DNA from 2 places in the Candidatus Pantoea soli genome. Region 2 is predicted to be linked to the other one. Evidence: predicted binding sites of a transcription regulator. Region 2 holds the regulator's gene; the other holds the start of a gene.
What was found. Region 2 encodes CRP, which controls carbon source genes, mostly activating them, when cyclic AMP is high. Its sites were predicted from a motif close to ATGTGANNNNNNTCACAT; they were not measured.
Positions count from the first base shown of each region.

Region 1 (6,536 bases), 1.7 Mb from region 2:
TCGAGTTCTGCCGCCTGCGCTGCCGTCGCGGCCGGCCTCTTTTTCAGAAATCCAAACATAGCCTCTCCTGACCCGAACGCCGCACCGGCCTTCAGGCAATGGTTGTTTGACGCGGGAACGGTTAACGGAACAGCTGAATTTTTTCGACCAGCACATTGGTGACGGCATCGTTGGCAGGCACCAGAAAGTTGCGTACGCTGTCGTTCACTTTGCCCTTTTCAAATGTCTGCTTGCAGTTTGCCACCCACTGCACATTCATTTCGGTGCCGACGTTCACTTTCTCGATCCCGCTGCGCACCGCCAGCCGCATATCCTCGTCGCTGACGCCGGTACCGCCATGCAGCACCAGCGGCGTGTGGGTGGCTGCGGTAATGTCGGCCAGCCGCTGATGCTGAATCTGCGCCTTACCGGTATACAGGCCGTGCACGGTGCCAATTGAGATAGCCAGCATATCGACGCCGGTTTCCGCGACAAATCGTCTGGCATCTTCCACGGTAGTGAACGCCGCGTCATCCAGCGCCACGGATTTCCCCTCTTCAGCGCCGCCGATCGCCCCCAGCTCCGCTTCCACCGACACCTGCAGCGGGCGTGCCATATCAATCACGCGCCGCGTATTGGCAATGTTTTCATCAAGCGGCAAATGCGAACCGTCATACATCACCGAACTGAAACCGGCATCAAGCGCGGTCTGAATGGCGGCCAGATCGGAACAGTGGTCCAGGTGTAAACACGCCGGGACGTTCCGGCTCTCTGACAGAGAGCGTATCGCGTCCACAATCAGCTTATGCCCGAGGTACTTTGCCGTGCCGGTGGAGATCTGTACCATCAGCGGGCTGTTGGTCTTTTCCGCTGCCGTAAAGAAGGCCGGTAACATCTCAAGGCAGTGCAGATTAAACGAGCCGAGCGCTTTAAATTCACGTTGTTTCGCCACCTGCAACAGATCGGTAAAGTTATAAAGTTTCATGCAGCTTTTCCTCGTGGGATTTGGGAGATTTTCCGTTAACAAACCAGGCGATCAGGGTGATGAACAGCACAAACAGGGCGACAAACAGCCAGTTATTCTGGAACGCGTGCCCCAGCACCAGACCGGTACTGATGACGTCAGAATCGCTGAAGGTCACGCCGGTAAAGCCGTAGCTCTCCAGCATCGGTACCAGGATAGCCGGCAGCAGCGTAATAAAGAGGCCGTGGACAAAGCCGCCGATCATCGCGCCGCGCCGTCCGCCCAGCGCATTGCCAAATACCCCGGCGGTGCCGCCGGCAAAAAAGTTTGTCAGCAGCCCGGGCAGGATCATCGCCATGCCAAACATCGGGAACAGCAGCATGCCCACCACCGAGCCCAGCGTGGTGGCGAGGAAGCCAACAATCACGGCGTTGGGCGCATAGGGGAACATCACCGGACAGTCGAGGGCCGGTCGGGCATCCGGTACCAGCCGCATGGCAATACCGCGAAACGCAGGCACCAGCTCGTTCAGCAGCAGGCGTACTCCGCTGTAGAGCACAAACACCCCGGCGACAAACTGAATCGACTGCATAAAGGCATACATCAGGTAGTTCATGCCATTGCTGTACTGCGCGATAAACGCCGGGCCGGCCGCCAGCGCGGGAATGAGATACATTGGCACCATCACCACCGCCATCGACAGGTAGGTGTCCTGCAGGAACTTAAAATTGTCCGGCAACTTCAGGTCTTCCGTGGAGCGTGAGCCCCTGCCCACCACTTTGGCCACTGCCGCCGTCAGCAGATAACCGATGGTGCAGAAGTGACCCAGCGCCACGTCGTCAGACTCCGTGATACGACGCACCACCGGCTGTGCCAGTGCGGGCATCACCACCGCCATCACGCCGCCAAAGAGGCCGCCCGTGAGGATCAGCGGCAGGCCGGTCAGTCCCGCTTTGTAGCCAATCACTGCACCGATAGTGGCCATCCACAGCAGCGCCTGGCCGGTGAGGAAGATGTATTTGAACGGCGTCAGCCGGGCGATAAGGATATTGACGATAAAAATCACCAGCAGCGTCAGCGCCACTTCAGATCCCAGTTCGCGACTGGCTAAGCCGGCGATGGCGGCCACGTCGGTGATATACCCCTGCATGCCAAAACCGTGAGTAAAAATGGTATTCAGGAAGGTCAGCGTACCCACAATGATATTGATGCCGGCCATCATAATTAAAAAGCCCAGCAGGGTTTTGAACGTGCCTTCCACCACTTTCCCGGCCGATTTTTTTTGCAGCAGCAAACCTATCAGTGCAATAAAAGCGATCAGAATAGAGGCCTGACCGAGTAAATCTTTAATCAGAAAATTAATTACGCTATTCATGGCTGGCCACCTGCAAATTATGGGCTTTCATAAACGCGACGATTTTCTCCTCAATTTCATTTTTATCCGTCAGCCGGTTCAGAATAATGACGCGCTTCATCTGTTCGGGGCTGGCGTCGGCGTTTAATACATCGGCGAAGGCTTTCTGGGTTAATATCATGTCCGATTTAAAAGCCCCGGCTTCGGAAATGGTGGTGTGATCAATATCTGCTTCAATATCGAGCTTCTTTAACACCGCTTTTGCGCTCATCTCGATAGCAAAACTGGAACCCAGACCGCAGCCACAGACACAGAGTATTTTCAGCATGGTTATGTCCTCACAGAATATGCAGTTGTTTAGCGAGTTTGTAATAATGCCCTTCGGTATCCACCAGGCGTTTTTTCATGCTTAGTAAATCAATCGGGATGGGTTTATGACTGCCATTAATAATGACGGCTTTATTGCGCATGCCCGATTCAATACAGCGCGCGACTTCACTGGCCATCAGCGTGCCCTGATAAATCTCTTCGCAGGTGGCGTCTCCGTTGCGCAAACCATAACCCATGATGGTTTTACGGATGCGCACGCCCGTCAGCGGTTCCAGCTGTTTAATTAGCGTATCAATCGCGCCCTGAAAGCCCGGTGAGTATTCACGGGTATAGCCTTCGGAGCACAGGATAATCACGCTGTTCTGCGCCGCCAGCCGCTGCGTGATACGGGCGGCAAGGTCGGCAACCGGGATCTGGCACTCCGGGATCAGCGCAAAATCCGCATTGGATTTGATGGCCGATTGCAGGGTTAATTCGCCGCAGTACCCTCCCAGCAGTTCAACCATAAAAACCCGCCCGGTTAAAGCGCGGCCGGTATTACGCAGTTTTGCCACCTCCTTTAATACCTGCTCGCAGGCGGTCGAAAAACCAATGGTGTAATCACTGCCAAACACGTCGTTGTCAATGGTCATCCCGACACCAAAACAGTTGACGCCAAATTCACTCAGCGTATGCAGAAATTGCAAAGAGCCATCACCGCCGGCCATAATTAATATATCGATGCGCAGCGATTTAAGCTGTCTGGCAATAGTTTCATACTCCGGGCGCAGTAATTTCCGCCCGGTGCGCCCGGAACGGATAACCGGGATGGCAGCAATCGCGTAATCCACCAGGTCGCGCCGGGTCATTTCCTGATGGCAATTTTCCAGCAGCCCCGGAATGCCGCCGTTAAATAACACCATCTCCGCCTGCGTCAGACGCGCAACCTGAAAAATAAAATTATTTATGCCGGTCACATCGCCACCGCTGATCACCATGCCTATTCTCATCACCGCTGCTCCTGTCATTACCGCTCTGCCGCTATTCTTCCGGCGAAGCACATTGTTATTTGCAGGTGAGATCACACTTCCGTCACTTATTTAACCGGTGAAGACGTTGACAGACGGCGCAGCAAGGTTATTTATGTGAACAAAATCACAGGTGCGGATTAGCGCACATTTTCAAAATATATGCGTTATCAGGCTGTTATATTTTTTTGCCGCCTCTGACTGGCTGAGGCTTATTTGCGGCGGCGGACGTGTTTTGTTTAAAGCTGAATTGTGACTCTGCGCGCATTTTTAGCCGCGCAATTGCGCTTTACGGCCGCGCAGATAAGTGGGTGCGGAGGTGGCAGACGCCCGCTGACAGGCGATCAGCGGGCCGATAATTGCGCGCAGCGGGCGCAGGTTGCGCCGCTCCGCGCGGGACGATCAGGCCGTAACCAGCACGCGCCAGCGGCGGCGCTGGCGCAGCAGCTGTGAATAAAGCTGTTGCAGGTGCGCTGGCGTTAACGCTTCGGTGGCACAGTGCGTCAGGCAGGGCAAGCCCTGCTGCTGGCGCAGCGCCTCCTGGGCCGCCGTCACATTGTCCTGTGGCGTGCACGCGGCCGCCAGTGTTGTCTGCCAGTCCCGCAGCGTCGCGGCCTGCAGCTGCTCCACCGCCGGCTGCATGTCACGCAGAAAGCGCTTGCAGTGGGACAGCAGTTCGCGCCAGCCCACATCCGGCGACTGCAGCGCCAGCAGCAGTCCGTCGACATCCGCGACGCGCTGATAGCGTGCTGAGACTACGTAGCCCACCGGCTGCTCCACGCGCAGACGCTGGAAAAAGCGCGGTTCTGTCATCAGCGCCAGCGCACGCAGCGCTGCCAGGCTGAGATCGTCCTGCTGCGGCAGCGGCATAAACAGCAGTAACGCGGCATCGCCACCGGTACAGGGCAGCGCTGTAATGCCGCGCTGCAGCGGCGGCGCGGCGGAAGCGACGGCGCTGAGCGGGAAAGCGTGCAGCGCCTGCGCCACCTGGCGATGCCGCGCCGCGCTGCCGCACCATACGGCCTGCCAGCAGAGAAGCGGTGCGGGTGCGCGCAGCTGCTGCGGCAGCGCGGCCAGCAGCTGACGAATGGCAATCGACGGTGGCACAGCCGCCGTCGCGGCTTCGCCCGGTGTCTGCAGGGCATGCAGCAGCGCCGGCAGCAGCGGCAGCGCCGCGGCGGACAAATGCAGTGCCAGCTGCCAGCTGCCCTGCTGTTGTTCCCAGCAGCCCTGTCCGCCGAGGTGACGCAGACGGGCCAGCAGCGGACGCAGCGCCACGCTGCGCGCCTGCGCGGCCTCGTCCGTCAGCGTCTGTCCACAGGCCGGTCGCAGCAGCAGCGTCTCCTGCGGCTGTCGCGCTGCAATCTGCAGCAGCGGTGCGGCAACCCCAGATGCTGCCGGGGGTTCCGTCACCGGCGCTGCCGGCTGCGGATAGAACGTCCACGGCACCGGGGCCAGCACCGGCGGCGACAGCGGTGGCCAGGGCGCCCGCTGCAGCGTAAAGCCCTGAGTGCAGCAGGCCGCAGCGGCTGCCTGCTGCTGCGTCAGCAAACGCAGCGCGCCAGCCGGTGCCAGCGCGGCGGCAAAGGCAGAAAACGCTGCCGGCACGCTTTCCGGCGGCGCGAACTCCAGCGCGCGTCCGCGCAGCTGCGCCAGCGGAGCCAGCGCCTGAAAATCCTGCTGCGCCAGCTGCAGATAGTGCCGGTGCTGATGCGCCGACGCCTGACTCACCGCAGTGAGATGTTGCCAGAAACGCTGTTCAATACGCTGCGCCTGGCGGGCGGTGAGGCGAGGCGCACTGAAGCGCAGCACCAGCACGCTTTGCCGCCCGGCCTGCCACAGCCACTGCACCTGGATTGCGTCACAAAGCTGTTCAGCGCGCAGCCGGGCCATCAGCCCACCCGGCGCGTCATCCTGCCAGAAGGCACGTAATAGCGTGACGTTGTCACGCAAGCAGGTGGCTTCGCCGCTCAGCGGCAGGCCGAGCCAGAACTGTTCCTGACCGGCCAGCCGCAGCACCGAGGCTGCAGGCGCCGTTGGGGCGTCCATCAGCGGCGGTTCATTCGCCTCTCCCGGGGCGATGGCAGCGGCAAAGTCGTGCGCCAGCTGCGTCAGGGCGGTCAGCGACTGTGGCCCGCTGATCCACAGCGTCATCGCGGCGGCGCGGTAGTGGCGCTGATGAAAATGGCGCAGCGCCGCCTGACATTCAGTGACGTTGTCACCAAATGCCGACGCGCTGCCAACGCGAAAGCGGCGGAACGCTCCGCCCAGCGCATCCAGCAGGGCCGCTTCGCACAGGGTCTCCGCGTGGTCCTGCAGCAGACGGTATTCGGCATCGATCACCGCCTGCTCCTGCACAATCGCCTCGCGACTCAGCTGCGGTGCGGCCAGCAGATCGGCGAGCCGCGTCAGCCCTTCGCCCAGCGCGGCTGCGGGCAGTTCAAAGAAGTAGGCGCTGCGGCTGAGCTGGGTGGTCGCATTCACCTGACCGCCCTGCTGCTGCACCCACGGCATCAGCCGCTGGGGGCCGCTAAACCGTGCGCTGCCGCAAAACAGCAGATGCTCCAGCAAATGTGCCAGCCCGGGCCAGCGCGGCGGCTCATCAAGACTGCCGGCGCGCACCTGCACCAGTGCGGCAGCGCGCTGCGCCGCTGGCTGGTGGATCAGGTGACAGCGCAGGCCGTTTGCCAGCGTCAGCACGGCTGCAGCCATCAGGTGATCCGCTGTTTGAAGATCAGTTCGGAATTGCTGCGATTGCGGAACTGCAGCTGGGCAATTTTGATGTCGCTGCAGTTGGCTTCGCGCCGGGCTTCAAGGATTTTGCCATGGTGCGGCGATTTGCTGCACACCGGATCGGTGTTGTCCGCATCGCCGGTCAGCATGTACGCCTGGCAGCGGCAGC
Region 1 covers NZ_CP032702.1:1,755,561-1,762,096, reverse strand. The annotation lists gene D8B20_RS08205 (hypothetical protein) at 1-59, opposite strand, end outside; gene D8B20_RS08200 (class II fructose-bisphosphate aldolase) at 122-964, opposite strand; gene D8B20_RS08195 (PTS sugar transporter subunit IIC) at 951-2,318, opposite strand; gene D8B20_RS08190 (PTS sugar transporter subunit IIB) at 2,311-2,625, opposite strand; gene D8B20_RS08185 (6-phosphofructokinase) at 2,636-3,616, opposite strand; gene pqqF (pyrroloquinoline quinone biosynthesis protein PqqF) at 4,037-6,346, opposite strand; gene pqqE (pyrroloquinoline quinone biosynthesis protein PqqE) at 6,346-6,536, opposite strand, start outside.
Region 1: a site for CRP is predicted at 3,750-3,767, ahead of D8B20_RS08185 (6-phosphofructokinase). Genes of this name have one in related genera too.

Region 2 (6,536 bases):
ATGGGGCGCAGCGGTAAGCTGTTTGCTTATGAACACTATGCGATTCAGCCGGATATCATTACCACGGCCAAAGCACTCGGCGGCGGCTTCCCGGTCAGCGCGATGCTGACTACCGACGCCATTGCCGCCGTGATGGCGCCAGGCGTACACGGCACTACCTACGGCGGTAATCCGCTGGCCTGCGCCGTCGCCGAAACCGCACTGGATATCATTAACACGCCGGAGGTACTGAATGGCGTGGAGACGCGTCGGCAGCAGTTCGTGACGGCGCTGCAGGCAATAGACGCCGATTACGATATCTTCAGTGAGATCCGGGGCAAAGGGTTGCTGATCGGTGCTGTGCTGAAACCGCAGCATGCCAGCAAAGCGCGCGATATTCTGAACGCCGCTGCGGCTGCAGGCGTCATGGTGCTGACGGCCGGTACCGATGTTATCCGCTTTGCGCCTTCGCTGGTAATTGAACCCACCGATATTGCAGAGGGAATGGCGCGGTTTGCCCGCGCCATTCAGCAGGTGCTGGCCGCCTGATTAGCCTTTCGGGCGTATCGCACTCAGCCAGCGACCGTGATGCGGGCGCTGGCTCCACGCCAGAGACGAGATAGTATGCATCACGCTCAGGTGCTGCAGAATCCGCTTCACATGCTGTTCAACAATCGTCACCGGCCCGTCACTCAGGCTATCCGGTGCTTCCAGAATATTGGTGTCACTGCCCGGGCCGTCATAGGAAAGCCGCTGCTGACAGCGCTGCAGCGCGATCTCACAGGATTGCAGATAGCGCTCCGCCAGCGTCGGGGTCAGCATGGTATGCTCGCGCGCCAGAATCGTCATCGCATTGATGTGCTCAACAATGAACTGGCTGTGGGTCACCCACAGCCGCATATCTTTCAGATACTGCGCGTTAAAACCGGGTTCGCTGGAGGCCTGATTCAGGGAGTTGAACAGTGCGTTATGCGCTTGATTGACCTTGACCCGCTGTTCCGCCAGCTTTTGCGGTGACTGCTCCGGGCCCAGTAGCAGGCGCAGTGCCTCCTGAAAAGCCTCAAGCGCATCATGCGCGTTGCGGCGCAGCAGGCCGCTCTGCCACTGCGGCCACAGCCAGATCATTCCCGCAAAGGCAATCAGGCAGCCCATCAGCGTATCCATCATGCGCGGCAGCAGAAACTGCGCGCCGTTCAGCGACAGCAGCTGCAGCGAATACACCGCCGTGACGGTAAAGCCAATCATGGACCAGCCATAATATTTGCGCGTCACCAGATAGCTGATAAGCGTAATCACCAGCATAAACAGCAGGGCGATCGATTCCGGCACCGCCAGCCGCAGCGAGGCCGCGGCAATCAGCAGCCCGGCAAAGGTGCCCAGCGCACGGTGCTGAATACGCACCCGCGTGGCGCTGTAGCCATTCTGGCTGACGAACAGGATGGTCATCAGAATCCAGTAGGGTTTGGGAATGTTGAAGAACAGCGCCAGCGCGCTGCCAAACATCAGCATGACGGCAAAGCGCGCCGCCGTGCGCAGCGCTGAAGATTTCAGCGACAGATAGCTGCGCAGCGCCGGCAGCAGCGGCAGACGGCGCTGCCGGTCGGCCATCAGATCGCGGGTGTAGAGCGGCTTCTGCGTACGCAGCACGCGCGCGATGCGGCTGAAGTGATACAGGCAGAAATGTCCCACCGGGTTATCCGGATGCTGACGCGCAATCTTTTCCAGTGCGCTGAGCGGCTTCTCCATCTCAAAACGGCCGGTTAACTGATGGTAAAGGATGGCGTCGGCCAGCACGCGCAGGCGCGCCGAGATGATGCGGGCGTTCCAGCGAATCACCGCTTCAGCGTGGCTTTGCTCCACCAGTTTTTGCACCTCTTCCGGCTGGTGCAGGCTGACTGAAATGTGCTCCTGCAAATCCAGCGCCACCTGAAACGCACGCGTCAGGCGCTTATGGCTGTTATCGCGACTGGCTGACAGCATGTGCATCTGCTGATAACAGGTGGTGATGAGATCGACCGCTTTCTGCTGGCGCGCCAGCAGCGGCGGCAGCGCTTTTTCCGGATCGGTCAGCTGGGTCAGCAGCGTATATTTGGCATCGCAGTAATCCGCCAGTTCGTGATACAGCAGGCTGAGGGTTTCACGCATCGGCTGCTCTTTCCACAGCCAGAACCAGAACCAGTTAAACAGCCCGTACCACAGCGTGCCGCCAATGTAGAGCAGCGGTGGAACCCAAATCGGCATGCGGCCAATGAGGCTGAGCGTAAAGATGGCGGCAATCAGCGTGCCGGGAAGCAGACGGCCATGCAGCGGGCTGATTTCGCCGGTTACGCCAACCAGCAGCGGCAGCACCAGCAGGATCAGCGGCAGCGGCACGTTAAGCCCGGTAAGATACTGAATCAGAAAGCTGCCGGTAGCGAACAGCGCACCGCCGACAATCAGGCGCTTAAAGAAGCGCTTATGCGGGGTATCCAGCCCGGCGATGTTGCAGCAGGCCGGCACCAGAGAGAACAACAGCCCTTTTTGCAGGTCACCCGCCAGCCAGCCGAGCGCCACGGGCAGACACAGCACCAGCGTTTGCCGCAGCGCGTAGTTGACCTCAGGATGATAGATGATTCGACGCCACATCAGCTCATCGTAAATAAAAACGGCGCAATGTTGCCATTACGCCGTGGGTGAGAAGAAATCAGCGGGTGCCGTAGACGACGATAGTTTTACCGTGTGCGGAGATCAGGTTTTGATCTTCCAGCATTTTCAGGATACGGCCCACGGTTTCGCGTGAGCAGCCCACGATCTGACCAATTTCCTGACGGGTGATTTTAATTTGCATACCGTCCGGGTGGGTCATGGCATCGGGCTGTTTTGCCAGGTTGAGCAGCGTTTGCGCGATACGACCGGTGACGTCCAGGAAGGCAAGGTTGCCTACTTTTTCGGAAGTCACCTGCAGGCGACGCGCCATCTGCGCCGACAGGCGCATTAAAATATCCGGGTTTACCTGAATCAGCTGACGGAATTTTTTGTAGGAAATTTCAGCCACTTCGCAGGCAGTCTTCGCACGTACCCAGGCACTGCGCTCCTGGCCTTCTTCAAACAGGCCGAGCTCGCCGATGAAATCTCCCTGGTTGAGGTAGGAGAGAATCATCTCTTTGCCTTCTTCATCTTTAATCAGTACCGCGACGGAACCTTTCACGATGTAGTACAGCGTTTCCGCTTTCTCACCCTGATGGATGAGGGTGCTTTTGGATGGATATTTGTGAATATGGCAATGGGACAGGAACCATTCGAGTGTAGGGTCTGTTTGCGGTTTGCCGAGAACCATTCGCTATTATCCTCTGTTGTAATCGTGCCCAAAACACAGGGGGCAGTTTTCCCTGTCAGGCGGTGAAATCGTCAAGCGTTTCCCGTAAGGGAAAATTATTCGGGGTGGATTCGTAAGCGATGCTTTTGATTCGTCCCGCCTTCGTCTGTAATGACGAAAATATTTTCAGCTCTGTTTGTAGCACAGCTTTTGCAGGCTGTCTTGTGTTGTCTCGCTTCAGCGGCAGGGGCAGGCGTCCGGATTGCTGTTTGCCAGGTGAAAGCGTACTCTGGCGGCAAAACCGCCGCTTCAGGAGACAAAGATATGCAGGCACGAGTGAAATGGGTTGAGGGGTTAACCTTTCTCGGAGAATCCTCATCCGGACATCAGGTATTAATGGACGGGAATTCCGGCGACAAAGCACCCAGCCCGATGGAGATGGTGCTGATGGCCGCCGGCGGCTGCAGCGCGATTGACGTGGTGTCAATCCTGCAGAAAGGGCGTAACGACGTGGCGGACTGCGAGGTGAAACTCACCTCGGAACGGCGCGAAGAAGCGCCACGCATTTTTACACACATTAACCTGCATTTTATCGTCAGCGGTCATGCGCTGAGCGATAAGGCAGTGGCACGCGCAGTGGATCTCTCGGCTGAGAAGTACTGCTCGGTGGCGATCATGCTGGGTAAAGGCGTGGAAATCACCCACAGTTATGAAGTGAAGGCGTTGTAAGCCAGCGGCCGCGGTGCGATGCCCGACGCGCAATACGTCACCCTGCGTCAGGCATCGCCACCCCGGCGGTCATTCAATGCGTTTACCCTCAATCAGCCGCTGCACCAGCGGCGTCATGATCAGTTCCATCGCCAGCCCCATCTTGCCGCCCGGTACCACCAGCGTATTCATATGGGAAATGAACGATCCCTGAATCATCGCCAGCAGATAAGGAAAGGCAATGCCTTCCAGCCCGCGAAAATGGATCACCACAAAGCTCTCATCCAGCGAGGGGATCTCGCGCGCGGCAAACGGATTGGAGGTATCCACGGTGGGCACGCGCTGGAAGTTAAGGTGGGTGCGCGAGAACTGCGGCGTGATGTAGTTGATGTAATCCTCCATGGATCGCACCACCGAATCCATGACCGCTTCGCGTGAATGGCCACGTTCACTGGTATCGCGCACCAGCTTCTGAATCCACTCAAGGTTAACGATGGGTACTACGCCGACCAGCAGATCGACATGCTCGGCGACGTTATTCTGCTGCGTGACGACGCCGCCGTGCAGCCCTTCATAAAACAGCACGTCGGTGTTTTCCGGCAGCGGCTGCCACGGCGTGAAGGTGCCCGGCACCTGATTCCACGGCACCGCCTCGTCATAGGTATGCAGATACTTGCGCGACTGACCGTGACCGTTCTGACCGTAGTCCCGGAAGGTCTGCTCCAGCAGCGCAAAGTCATTGGCCTCCGGGCCGAAGTAGCTGATATGACGCCCGAGATCGCGCGCTTTGCGGATCGCCATATCCATTTCCGGACGGGTATAGCGATGGAAGCTGTCACCTTCGACTTCGGCGGCGTGCAGATCCAGCTGCTGGAAAATCTTACGGAAGGCGAGGCTGGTGGTGGTGGTACCGGCTCCGCTGGAACCGGTGACGGCAATGATTGGATGCCTGGCTGACATAACAGTGCTCCCTGTGAAGTCCGGCGATGAGCATTGTTACCACGAATTCCCGCGCGGCGCATCAGCCGCGAAATTCGCGCCGCGGCATAATATTGACCGACTCATGCAGTTCCGACCACACCAGCACCACCTCGCCCTGTTCCAGCTGCCGGCGCACATCAGCCACTTTTTGCGCCAGGCTGCGCTCCTGTTCGCCGTAATCGGTGCCTTCACGCAGCACAAAACTTTCAATCAGGTTTTCCAGCGTTGTCGCTTCAAGTTCCTGCCAGGGAATAATCACAATCACACATCCAGATAGGTTGAGAGCCAGTCCGGCACGCGCTGCTCCAGCCACATCTGCGGTCTGTGCAGGCTGCCACCCACAAAGCCGACGTGTCCACCCTGCTGCGTCAGCTGATAGTCAATTGTGGCAGATAACTGCTGCGGCTGCGGAATAACCGCTTCCGTCATAAAGGGATCGTCTTTGGCATGAATGATCAGCAGCGGCTTGCGTACGCCGGTCAGCAGCGGCAGGGCGCTGGCGCGCTGATAGTAGTCGCGTGCATCAATAAAGCCGTGAGCGCGGGCGGTGATCGCGTCATCAAATTCGCGCAGACGGCGGAAAGCGCGCAGCTGGATAAGATCAACCGGCAGCGTACCCGGCCAGGCGCGCAGTTTGCGCGTGGCATTCTTTTTCAGCTGGGTCAGCAGGTAGTGCTGATAAAAGCGCGAAAAGCCGACATCCAGCTTTTCACTGCAGGGTTCCAGCGCCAGCGGGGCTGAGATGGCCACAGCGGCATCCAGCGGTGCGCTGCTGCCCTGCAGGCCAAGCAGGCAGGCCAGCATGTTGCCGCCCAGCGAGACGCCCACGGCCGCGGTGGGCACCGTGCCCCATTCGCGCTGCAGCCAGTGCAGAAAATAGGTGGCGTCTTCGGTTTCACCGGAATGATAGATGCGCTGCAGGCGGTTAGGTTCGCCGCTGCAGCCGCGGAAATGCATCACCACCGCCAGCCAGCCGCGCGCCTGACACGCCTGCATCAGGCCATGCGCATACGGGCTGCGGAAACTGCCTTCCAGCCCGTGAAACATCACCATGCGCGGTTTATGGCGCGCCTGTGCCGGGTCTTCGCTCCACGCCAGATCGACAAAGTCGCCGTCCGGCAGGTCCAGGCGCTGCCAGTGCGGGCGCAGGGTTATGCGCCGGCGCAGAATACGCGGCAGCAGGGTTTGCAGATGCGCATTGCTGAAGCCGCGCAGCGGGGTAAAGCGCTCGCCGTTCGGGCGATCAAAATAGCTTGGGATAGTGCTTGTCTGATGCATAACTCGCTGATAGCTTCGATGGGTTGTTCGCTTTTCTGGGTGAGGAGCACCCGAATATACATGGAACTGAGTCTTTTTCTCTCAATGCTGGGCTTTCTCTGGGTCGCTGCCATTACGCCGGGGCCCAATAATATGTTACTTACCGCCTCGGGTGCTAATTTTGGCTTCGTGCGCACCCTTCCGCTGCTTATAGGTATCATGATTGGCATGCAGGTGATGTTGCTGATGGTGGCGTTTGGCATTGGCGGCCTGATTCTGCTGTACCCCTCACTGCATCTGGTACTGAAAATTGCCG
Region 2 covers NZ_CP032702.1:3,422,172-3,428,707, reverse strand. The annotation lists gene argD (bifunctional acetylornithine/succinyldiaminopimelate transaminase) at 1-528, shown strand, start outside; gene D8B20_RS15930 (YccS/YhfK family putative transporter) at 529-2,604, opposite strand; gene crp (cAMP-activated global transcriptional regulator CRP) at 2,663-3,295, opposite strand; gene D8B20_RS15920 (OsmC family protein) at 3,599-4,003, shown strand; gene D8B20_RS15915 (phosphoribulokinase) at 4,073-4,942, opposite strand; gene D8B20_RS15910 (YheU family protein) at 5,004-5,222, opposite strand; gene D8B20_RS15905 (hydrolase) at 5,225-6,241, opposite strand; gene D8B20_RS15900 (LysE family translocator) at 6,302-6,536, shown strand, end outside.